2 regions of the Sphaerisporangium sp. NPDC049457 genome follow, and region 2 is predicted to be linked to the other one. Evidence: riboswitches for the same ligand, from Rfam matches in the RefSeq annotation. Region 2 holds a riboswitch; the other holds the start of a gene.
The links. Region 2 has a riboswitch for cyclic di-AMP ahead of ACZ6QO_RS32525 (coiled-coil domain-containing protein). Riboswitches for the same ligand answer to the same signal wherever they lie in the genome.
Positions count from the first base shown of each region.

Region 1: it holds a riboswitch for cyclic di-AMP, as region 2 does, so the genes downstream of both, ACZ6QO_RS14545 (C40 family peptidase) here and ACZ6QO_RS32525 (coiled-coil domain-containing protein) in region 2, are expected to answer to the same signal.

Region 1 is NZ_JBVJHR010000008.1:111,468-116,878, forward strand. It holds gene ACZ6QO_RS14535 (M48 family metallopeptidase) at 1-806, opposite strand, end outside; gene ACZ6QO_RS14540 (hypothetical protein) at 838-1,662, opposite strand; gene ACZ6QO_RS14545 (C40 family peptidase) at 1,857-2,474, opposite strand; cyclic di-AMP (ydaO/yuaA leader) riboswitch at 2,557-2,716, opposite strand; gene ACZ6QO_RS14550 (ArsR/SmtB family transcription factor) at 3,203-3,778, shown strand; gene ACZ6QO_RS14555 (MFS transporter) at 3,775-5,109, shown strand; gene ACZ6QO_RS14560 (C40 family peptidase) at 5,076-5,411, opposite strand, start outside.
Region 2 is NZ_JBVJHR010000025.1:39,256-44,666, reverse strand. It holds gene ACZ6QO_RS32535 (M50 family metallopeptidase) at 1-1,259, shown strand, start outside; gene ACZ6QO_RS32530 (MmcQ/YjbR family DNA-binding protein) at 1,280-1,648, shown strand; gene ACZ6QO_RS32525 (coiled-coil domain-containing protein) at 1,833-2,774, opposite strand; cyclic di-AMP (ydaO/yuaA leader) riboswitch at 2,809-2,946, opposite strand; gene galT (galactose-1-phosphate uridylyltransferase) at 3,020-4,093, opposite strand; partial or broken gene ACZ6QO_RS32515 (DeoR/GlpR family DNA-binding transcription regulator) at 4,288-5,055, opposite strand; gene ACZ6QO_RS32510 (50S ribosomal protein bL37) at 5,258-5,335, shown strand.

The sequences.
Region 1 (5,411 bases), on a different contig from region 2:
CCGAAGCCGGAGACGTAGGCGTTGAGCGCCGTGGTCCTGCGGGAGGCGTCGGCGACCAGGACGTCCTCCACCGGGACGCCGTCGCGGTCGGCCATGGCGATCAGCTCCGAGCGCAGCCGGCCGGGAGGAAGCGGGGTGAAGTCGTTGAACAGCGGCTCCACGACGAGCGGGTAGACGAACGACGCGGCCACGGTGAGCAGGAACGCCCCGGCCGCCGCGGGCGCCCACCAGCGGCGCGGGGCGCGGCGGGCCAGCCAGACGACCGCGAGCACCATGATCGCGACGAGCGCGGTCTGGACGGCGAAGCTCTTGAGCCGGTCGGCCGACCACGCGGGCCAGTGCTGGGTGGACAGGCCGTACTGGCGCAGGCGGGTCTCGTACCACATGCCGAGCGGCCACTTGATCGCCAGGCTGACGGCGGAGAGGGCGACGACGCCGAGCAGCGCGCGCAGCCACCACGGCCCTTGGATGCGTTCCACGACCCACGCGCCGGCCGGGGTCGCGACCAGCACGCCGGCGACGGCGAGCGTCACCGCCAGCGACAGGTACACCGGCACGTTGACGGCGGCGTCGAAGGCGTCGGCGCGCGCGATCTGTGCCGCGGTGAAGTCGCGCGCGGGGTCGGGCGCGACGGCGGGGGCGGAGGCGGGCAGCGGGCGCCACGGCGTGGTGACGGCGACCACGGCCGCCAGCGCCGCGCCGAGCACGACCAGAGCGGCGCCGGCCGCGCGCGACCCCGGGCCGGCGCCCGCGCGGGCGTCCTCGGCCGGCTCCGCCACGCGATCGGCCCCGTCGTTTCCGTGCATGCTCTCCCCTGCCCCGTCACCGCGCCCGTGATCACCGAAGCTGGGCTCGGACGTACTGTCGCCAGGCGGCGGTGAACTCCGCGAGGCTCATGCGGAGCGTACGGGACAGCGCCGCTCGCACGTCGCCGTGCCTGGACTCACGGTAGAGGGTCACCAGGGCGCGCTCGCCGAAGCGCCCCGCGACATACCGGCAGGCGAGCCAGGCCTCCTCGTACGCCTGGGCGAGCCGCGCCGAGCCGGCGGCGAACGCGTCCGGGCCGGGAAGCTCCGAGGGCGTCCGCCCGGCGCGCACCTCGCCGGCCAGCTCGGCGGCGGCGCGGCGCACCGGGATGCCGGCGTCGAGGTAGCCCACGTAGTCGGCGAACCCCTCCACCAGCCACTTCGGGGTGCGCCCGTCGAGCGCCGCTCCGGTGGCGAGGTGGGTGATCTCGTGGGCGAGCACGACGTCGCGTCCCACCTCGCTGAGCCGGGCGAACGACCGCGGCTCGACGATCACCCGGTCGGCGCCCGCCACCGCCGCGAGGCCGCTCACCGACGCCGGGGCGGCCAGCACGGCCGCCTGCGCGGTGGTCGCGGGCACCAGGACCAGCGGGCGCACCGGACCGGCGACGCGGGCCACGAGCAGACTCGCGCGGTCGGCCCGGCGCGCCAGGTCGGCAGGCCCGGACAGGCCCGCCCCCGGCGCCAGGACCACCAGCGAGCGCTCGCCGTGGAACGTCCGCGCGCCGGACCAGATCTCGGGATGCTCCCTGATCACCGCCCGCGCCCGCCGCCCGAGGTCGTCGCCGGCGGCGACGGGACCGGTCAGCACGGCCAGCAGCCCCGCCAGGACGGCCCAGAGCCACACGACGCGCATGCGGGCAATCTACCTGCTCGCTCTCGCCCCATATCGGTATGGCGGGGGCGTGGACGTGCGAAAGCCCCGGCCGCCTCGAGGGGGAGAGACGGACGGGGCCTTCACGACCTCGCGGCCGGGGGACGGACCGCTCTGGTCGACCGGCGGTGGGGGCACCGACCGGGCAGAGTCGCGGCGCCGGGGAGCGCTCGGGGTCAGGCGGCGGGGCGGACGGCTCCGACGAACGACGCCTTGCGGTAGCCGGCCAGCTTGTCGATCCGCACCCGCGCGCCGCTGTGCGGGGAGTGGATCATCTTGCCGTGCCCGACGTACATGCCGACGTGGCCGAGCCCGTAGAAGAACATCAGATCGCCCGGCTTGAGGTGCTTCCAGGAGATCTTCTTCCGAACCGAGCGGAACTGGCCGGCCGCGACGCGGGGCAGCTTCACGCCGGCCTTGCGCCAGGAGTACACCATCAGGCCGGAGCAGTCGAACGCTCCCGGGCCGCTGGCGCCCCAGCGGTAGGGGTCGCCGATCTGCTTCTTGGCCACCGCGACGGCGGTGTGCGCCTTGATCCGCTGCCGCGCCGCCCGGCTGAGCTTCGCGGTGCTCTTGCTCTTGCTCTTGGCCGTGCTGGAGGTGGTGGCGGAGCCGCTCGCCTCGCTCACCGTGGCGGAGCCGGTGGGCTCCTCCGCCCCGGTGATGCTCGGCGTCTCGATCAGCCCGGCGGGGCCGTAGACGTCGGACGGTCCCGAAGAGCTCTGAGCGGTGGTCGCCGTGGTGGCGTCAGCCGCCGTCGCCTGTGTCGCGACGGCCCCCACGGAGGCCGTCATGGTGAGTGCCACACCGCTGAGAGAGAAGCGGGCAATGCGCGACAGACGAGGGTTCTGGGTGGTGCTGGACAGGATCGCTCCTTGATTCTTCCACTCATGCCTACCGGGTTAGCTGACGGATTCGGGCCTGGAAGCAGCCCTACGACGTCATAGACGTCGATTCACCCCTGATCCCGAAAAAAAGGATCTATTGGGTCCCCGGTTCCGTGCTCCTTGCCGCACGGATTCGGCAGGTCACCGCCCCTGGGGGCCTGGTTCACGCCTGAATCAGGCGACGGTGACCGCTGGATTGTGGTACTGAACCCGGACCGGTGAGACCGGCCCGGTTCGCGACGGCATGGCGTGCTCGCCGCGGCCCAGAAGTTACCCAGATCCTCAAATTGAGGCAAAGCCATGACAAAGAGTCATAGATCAAATAAGCGACTTGTAAATCACGGAACCCCTGCACAACAAGGGCATCTGTTACCCGAATGTGATTCCCCTCACACACCTCGAAACGTGACCCGCACTGAGTCACATCAGTCACTCCTGTCACAGCTGTCGCGAGCGATCTGAGCGAGGAACGGTCCACGCGGGGCGCGGACGGTGGCCGAGAGGTGACCGTGGGCGACGACTCCGGCAGGTGCGCGACACCTATTCCGCAACAGCCGTTGGACAACGACTACTGCGCAATGCTCATTACGCAAGAGTCATTGCACAAAGTCGATTGCGTATGCCAGGGTGAGGTCATGGCGAACCAAGAAGTACGACAGATCACCGACTCACGCGTGCTGGCCGCCCTGTCGCATCCCATGAGGAGGCGGCTGATGGACGCGCTGAAGGTCTACGGCCCCTGCACCGCGAGCATGCTGGCCGAGCACACCGGCCAGGCCGTCGCCAACGCCAGCCACCATCTGCGCGTCCTCGCCACGAGCGGCCTGATCGAGGAAGCGCCCGAGCTGGCCCGCGACCGGCGTGAGCGATGGTGGCGGCTCGTCTCGGCGGAGATGCGCTGGACCGAGTCGGACTTCGACGGCGACCCGGCCACCGCCGCCATCGCCAGCGCGGCCGCGTCCATCAACCTCGACCACCACGTCAACATGGTCCGCGCCTGGTACGCCGCGAGCGACGAGACGCGGCAGGCCTGGCAGGACGCCCCGTTCTCCGCCGACAAGTGGCTGCGGCTCACCCCGGAGGAGCTTGCCGAGTTCGAGGAGCAGTTCCTCGAACTGCTCAGCCGCTGGGGCTCCCGCGAGATCCCCGACGACGGACGCGACCGCGAGCCGGTCTTCGTCTTCGCCTTCGCCGTCCCGGCGCGGCCATGAGCGCCCTCACCGCCGACCCCGGCGCCGCGCCGAAGGCACGCGGCCGCCGTGGCGGGTTGCTGCGCCACCGCGATTTCCGGCTGCTGTGGGCCGGCGAGACCACGAGCGGCCTCGGCAGCGCCCTGACCTCGGTCGCGCTGCCGCTGGTCGCGATCACGGTCCTGCGCGCGAGCACGTTCGAGGTGGCGCTGCTGTCCGCCGCGGCGTGGATCCCCTGGCTGATCATCGGCCTGCCCGCCGGGGCCTGGGTCGACCGGCTGCCGCGCAGGCCCATCATGCTCGCCTGCGACGCCGCCTCGTTCCTGTTGTTCCTCAGCGTGCCGGCGGCGGCCTGGCTGGGCCTGCTCACCATCGGCCACCTGCTGGCGGTCGCGTTGCTGACCGGCACGGCGAAGGTGTTCTTCCAGACGGCCTACCAGGTGTACCTGCCGGCCGTCGTGGGCCCGGCCGACCTGCCTGAGGGCAACGCCAAGCTCCAGGGCGGCGAGTCGGCCGTCCAGGTGGTGGGCCCCGGCGTCGCGGGCCTCGTCGCCCAGGCGTTCGGCGCGGTCGCCGCCCTGGTCGGCGACGCGGTGAGCTTCCTGGTCTCGGCCCTCTGCCTGCTCGGCATCAGGGCCCGGGAGACCCCGGCCCGCAGGGAGCGGCGGACGACCACGCTGCGGCACGAGATCGGCGAGGGGATGCGCTTCGTCCTGCGCGACCCCTATCTGCGGGTGCTCACCGTCTTCGGCGCCGCGAGCAACCTCGGCCTGATGGGGTACCAGGCCATCCTCGTGGTCTTCCTGGTGCGCGAAATCGGCGTGAGCCCCGGAACGGTGGGCGGGCTGCTGGCCGCGATGTCCCTGGGCGGCGTGGCCGGCGCGGCGTGCGCCACCCTCCTGTGCCGGCGTTTCGGCAGCGCCCGCGCCATGATCGGCTGCGAGCTGCTCGGCGCGCCGTTCGGGCTGCTCATCCCACTGGCGAACCGCGGGGGCGGGCTGGCGCTCGCGGTGGCGGGCGGGTTCGTCGTCGTCGCGGGGGTCGTGGCGGGCAACGTCATCAAGGCGAGTTTCCGGCAGACCTACACTCCCCCGCATCTGCTTGGGCGGGTGTCGGTGAGCATGCAGTTCGTCAACTACGGCACCATCCCCCTCGGCGCGCTCCTCGGCGGGGCGCTCGGCGGCGCCATCGGCACCCGCGCGTCAATGTGGGTCTTCATGGCCATGCTCGCCCTGACGGGCCTGATCCTGCTGACCGGCCCCCTCAAGCGCCGCCGCGACCTCCCCTCCTCCCCCGGCCTGACGGCCCCGGGCGCCGGTCAGGGGCGGACGGCGCCGATGATGCCCCGGTAGCTGGAGAGCGGCACGACCTTCACGACGTCCCCGGTGCGCGGCGCGTGGACCATCTTGCCGCCGCCCGCGTACATCCCGACGTGACCGAGGCCGCCGTTGAAGAGCAGGTCGCCCGGCTGCAGGGCGTTCAGCGGAACCCTGCGGGAGGCGCCCCAGGAGTACTGCTGGGCGGCGGTGCGGGGCAGGCTGACCCCCGCGGCCCGCCAGGACGCCTGGGTGAGGCCCGAGCAGTCCCACGCGCCCGGGCCGGTGCCGCCGTAGCGGTAGGGCTTGCCGACCTGGGCGAAGGCGAACTGCAGCGC
Region 2 (5,411 bases):
CCTTGTCCATTGCCCTCCACGAGTTGGGCCATCTGGTGCCCGCCAAGTACTACGGCGTCAAGGTGACGCAGTACATGGTCGGTTTCGGGCCGACCCTGTGGTCGCGCCGCCGGGGCGATACCGAATACGGCCTCAAGTGGATTCCACTGGGCGGCTACATCCGTATGATCGGCCCCCTGCCCCCGAGGCCCACCGACGATCCGAACAAACTGCGCAACATGTCCACAGGCCCGTGGCAAGGGCTCATCGAGAGCGCCCGGCAGGCATCGCTGGAGGAGGTCAAGCCCGGCGACGCCGACCGCGTCCTGTACCGCAAGCCCTGGTGGCAGCGAGTCGTCATCTTCACCGGCGGCCCCGCCATGAACTTCCTGCTGGCCTTCGCGCTGTTCGCGGTCGTCCTGATGGGCTTCGGCATCTCGGTGCCCAAGCCCGCCGTCGGCGAGGTCTCCAAGTGCGTCATCACCGTGGCCGAGCAGGAGAAGGGCCGGCAGTGCACGCCGGCGCACCGGCCCACCCCCGCGGCGGTCGCCGGCCTGCGGGCCAACGACAAGATCGTGTCGTTCGGCGGCAAGCCGGTGCGGTCGTGGGAGGACGCCACCGCGCTGATCCGCGCCCACGGCGCCGGCCCGGTCGCGATCGGCATCGAGCGTGACGGCAGGCCGATGACGCTGAACACCACCCTCATCGCGCAGGACCGCCCCTCCCTCGACGATCCCACCAAGCTGGACAAGAACGTCGGTTTCCTCGGCATCACCCCCGTCTTCGTCGTGGAGAAGCAGGGGCCGGGCTACGTCTTCGGCTTCATGGTGGACCTGGTCCAGCGCAGCGCCGACGCGCTGCTGCACATGCCCCAGAAGCTCGTCGGGGTATGGCAGGCGGCCTTCGGCGGCGCCGAGCGCGACCTCGACAGCCCGCAGAGCGTCGTCGGCGCCGGGCGCCTCGGCGGCCAGATCGCCGCCGCGGCCATCCCGCTGGAGAACAAGATCGCCGGGTTCATCCAGCTGCTCGCGGGGTTCAACCTCGCCGTCGGCATGTTCAACCTGATCCCGCTGCTGCCGCTGGACGGCGGTCAGATCGCCGGTGGTCTGTGGGAGGGGTTCAAGCGCGGGTACGCCCGGGTGCGCCGCCGGCCGATGCCGGGTCATGTGGACATCGCCAAGGCGCTCCCGCTGACGTACGCGGTGGCGCTCATGCTGGTGGCCATGGGCACCTTGCTCATCTACGCCGACATCGTCAACCCCATCCGGCTGCCGGGCTGATCCGCTCAGAGGGGGGTCGCGTGGAGACGTTGGAGGCCCCGGAGGCGCTCGAACGGCTCAGAGCGCTCTGCCTGGCGCTGCCCGAGACCAGCGAGCGGCTGAGCCACGGCGAGCCCACATGGTTCATCCGGGGCAAGAAGACCTTCGTGATGTTCGCCGACCACCACCACGACGACCGCCTGGCCTTCTGGTGCGCGGCCCCGCCCGGCGTACAGGAAGCCCTGGTCGCGGAGGCGCCCGACCGGTTCTTCCGGCCGCCCTACGTGGGTCACAGGGGCTGGCTCGGCGTCTATCTCGACGTGGCGGCCGACTGGGATGAGATCGCCGAGATCGTCACCGACGCCTACCGGCTGGTCGCTCCCAAGAGCCTGCTCGGCCGGCTCGGCTGAGCCCTCGGGCCGCCTGGTCCGGCCGGGCGGCGGGTCACGGAAGTCGCACCTCCAGGCCTGTGTCGAAGTGGAAGTTTCACTCCGCCGCGCCGCCGTGATGCCGTACCCTGACGCCGCCGTCCCGCTCCGGACCCTCAGCCGAGCGGCCGGACGGCTCGCGGCGCCGGCACATCGGCTCGTGGCGCTAGTACATCGAGATGTGCACGTGGTCGAAGTGGTTGGCCGTGATGCCGCCGCGGTTCGCCATCGCGCGCCAGCCGGGGAAACCCAGGTTGTAGATCCGCTGCCGGTAGATCACGTACTTCACGCCCAGCTTGCCGCCGTTCTTGATGGCCCAGGCGGCGACCTGCTCGCCCATCGCGACGCCGGCGGGCGAGGGCATCGCCCCGCCCGAGCTGAGCATGAAGTCGCACGCCCTGCCCAGAGGGTGCTCCCCGCTGTTCTCGGCGCGGTAGCAGCCGACGGGGAAGCGCAACGGAAAGTGGTCCTTGACCTCGGCGCGCATCAGCCGGGTCCGCGGGGTGATGTTGTCGCCGCCGGCGGGCAGCTCGGGAGCCCACGACCCGTTCGCCCGCTTGCCGGGGGCGATGGGGACGAGCCGGTCCAGCTTGTCCTTGATCTGGGCGATGAGCTGCTCGGCGTCCTTGCGCTGCGAGGTCACCTCGACGACGTCCTCGCGCAGGCGGTCGGTGAGCGCGGCCGCGTCGTCGGCGGCCTTCTTGCGGTCGTCGCGGGCGGCTGTGTACTGGCCGATCTTCGCCGCCTGCTCGGCCTGGAGCTGTTCCAGCATCGCCGCGCCGCCGAAGCCGGGGGCCAGGACCTCCCGCATCATGCCGAGGCCGCTGCCCGCCTGGTAGCGCAGCTGGGCGATGTCGCCGACCTGGCCCGCGGACGCGGTCAACGCGGTCTCGGCGGCCTTCAGCCGCTCGCGCGCCGTCTTCTCCTCGGCCTTGGCCTTGGCGACCGCGACGCGCTTTGCGTTGTAGGTGACGATCAGCTTGTCGACCCGCTTGCCGAGCGCGGCCAGCTGCGCCTTGAGCTGTTTCTCGGTGGGCTTGGGGGCGGCGTTCCCCGCCGTTGACGGGCCGAGCACGAGAGCGGCCACGACCAGAGCGCAGGCGGCCACGGAAGCATGGCGACCGGAAGTCGGGGGCAGAGCCCACTCCTCTCCATCTGCCGACCGGGTTAGCTGACGGGTTCGGGCCGGAGTCGCCCTACCACCTGAGTGGATTCACCCCAAGGAACCATTGGGTCCCCGGCTCCCAGGCGGGGCGCCTGGGATTAGGCGGACCGGCCGTTACGGCCGGTGTCTGAAGGATGCTAGTGGTAGATCCGTATATATGGCGACCCCGGGCATTGACGTGTTGTGAGTCACGGCTGTGACCGCAGCATCCGGGCCGCCTCCTCGGGCAGCACGTCGTTGACGAACGCCCCCATCGCCGACTCCGACCCGGCCAGGTACTTCAGCTTCTGCGCCGCCCGCCGGATGCTGAACAGCTGCAGGTGCAGGTAGGCGAGGTCGCGCCCGGTGCGCACCGGCGCCTGGTGCCAGGCCGCGACGTACGGCATCGTCACCCCGAACAGCCCGTCCAGCCGGCGCAGCACGTCGGTGTACAGCGGGCCGAAGGCCGCGCGCTCCTCGGCGTCCAGCTCGCGCAGGTCCGCGGCCTTGCGGTTGAGGTAGACGTGCACCTCGAACGGCCACCGCGCCGCCGCCGGGACGAACGCCGTCCAGTGCTCGTTCGACGCGACGACGCGCGTCTCGGCCTTGCGCTCGGCGGCGAGCACGTCCGCGAACAGATCGCCGCCCGTGCGCTCGCGGTAACGGGCGGCCGAGGCCAGCATCTGCCGCGTGCGCGGCGTCACGTACGGATAGGCGTAGATCTGGCCGTGCGGATGGGCCAGCGTGATGCCGATCTCCGCGCCGCGGTTCTCGAACGGGAAGACCTGCTCCACGCCGGGCAGCAGGGAGAGCCGCTCGGTGCGGTCGGCGAGCGCCAGCAGCACCAGGTCGACCTGCTCGGGCGAGAGCCGGGAGAAGGAGGAGTCGTGGTCGGCGGTGAAGCACACCACCTCGGTGCGGCCGACGCCGGGCCGCACCTCGCTCAGGCCGCCGACGTCCTCGTAGTGGCCGAGATTGAAGCTGAAGGACGGAAAGCGGTTCTCGAACACGGCGACGTCGTAGTCCGCGGCCGGGATCTCCGTGGGGTGGCCCGGCCGCGACGGGCACAACGGGCACTCGTCGGTGGGCGGCAGGAACGTGCGGCTCTGCCGGTGCCCGGCGATCGCGATCCACTCGTCCATCACCGGGTCGTAGCGCAGCTCCGAGGCCGGGGGACGCGCGGGAAGATCCCGGGTGTCGGCCGCGCCGCGGTCGGCGCCGTCACGGCGGTCGAAGTAGATCAGCTCTCGCCCGTCCGCGAGATGGGTGACGGTCCGCTTCATCGGGCCACCTCCTGTCCGGCGGCATCCTGCGCCGCCTGTTCGGTTCTGCCGGCGGCCCGCGCCGCTCGTTCGTCTGTTCCGGCGACGGCCCGCGCCGCCTGTCCCGTCTCCGGGCTCTGTGCCGTCCGGCCCGACGGGACGGCGGGTTCCGCGGCGGCGTCGTGCGCCGCCGTCTGGAGCGTCGTCTCGCCCGGATCGGCCAGCATGAGCGTGCCGGCCTGTTCGGACAGCGCCGACCGCGCCTCCTCGGGCAGGCCGGTATCGCTGACCACCACGTCGGCCTCCTCCAGCCTGGCGATCGTGCTGATGCCGACGGTGCCCCACTTGCTGTGGTCGGCCAGGACGACCAGCCGTTGCGCCGCCGCGACGAGCTCACGGTCGGTCTCGGCCTCCAGGAGGTTGGGCGTGGTGAACCCCGCCCTGACGTTCATGCCGTGCACGCCGAGCATCAGCGTGTCGACGTTGAGCGCGCGGATGGCCGCCACGGCGACCGGGCCCACCAGCGCGTCCGAGGGGGTGCGCTCGCCTCCGGTGAGCACGACGGTCTGGTCGGCGCGCCCGGCCCGGTGGAAGACGTCGGCCACCCGCACGGAGTTGGTGATGACCGTCAGGTGCGGGACGTCGACGAGGTGGTGGGCGAGGGTCCAGGTGGTCGTGCCGGCCGACAGCGCGACCGCGCTGCCCGGGCGCACCAGCTCGGCGGCCCGGCGGGCGATGGCCTCCTTCTCGGCCTGCTGGCGCACCGACTTGGCCGCGAATCCGGGCTCCTCGGTGGAGCCGGCGCCGGTGGCGGTCGCGCCGCCGTGCACCTTGTCGACCAGCCCGCGCTCGGCCAGGGCCTCAAGGTCGCGGCGGATCGTCATGTCGGACACCCCGAGCTCGCGCACCAGGTCGGCGACCCGTACCGCGCCGTTCCTGCGGACGCGCTCGAGGATCGCCTGCTGCCGTTGCTGGGCCAGCATCGCCTCACCTCTCCACCAAGTTCCATCAAAATACTACATAATCTCACCTAGTCGGTGTTGGAACATGGTGAAGCGGCGAGCTGAGGCGGCGATGAACCGGAAGCCGGTGGGTGCCTGTGGTGTCTCTTTGGCGTTTGGGCCTTGTACCGGTTCCGGCGCGGATGCATGGTAGGGGCACGGACCGTACCTATGGGAGGCCGAGATGGCGAGACGCGCGCGCAAGAGCCGGGCCCGCAAGAAGAGAAAGGCCAACCACGGCAAGCGTCCCGTCTCCCGCTGACCGCGGCTCCGGGCCTCGCTCCCTCTCTTGCCGACCGTGGCTCCAGGCTAAGCCCTGTTTCCCGCTGACCGCCGAC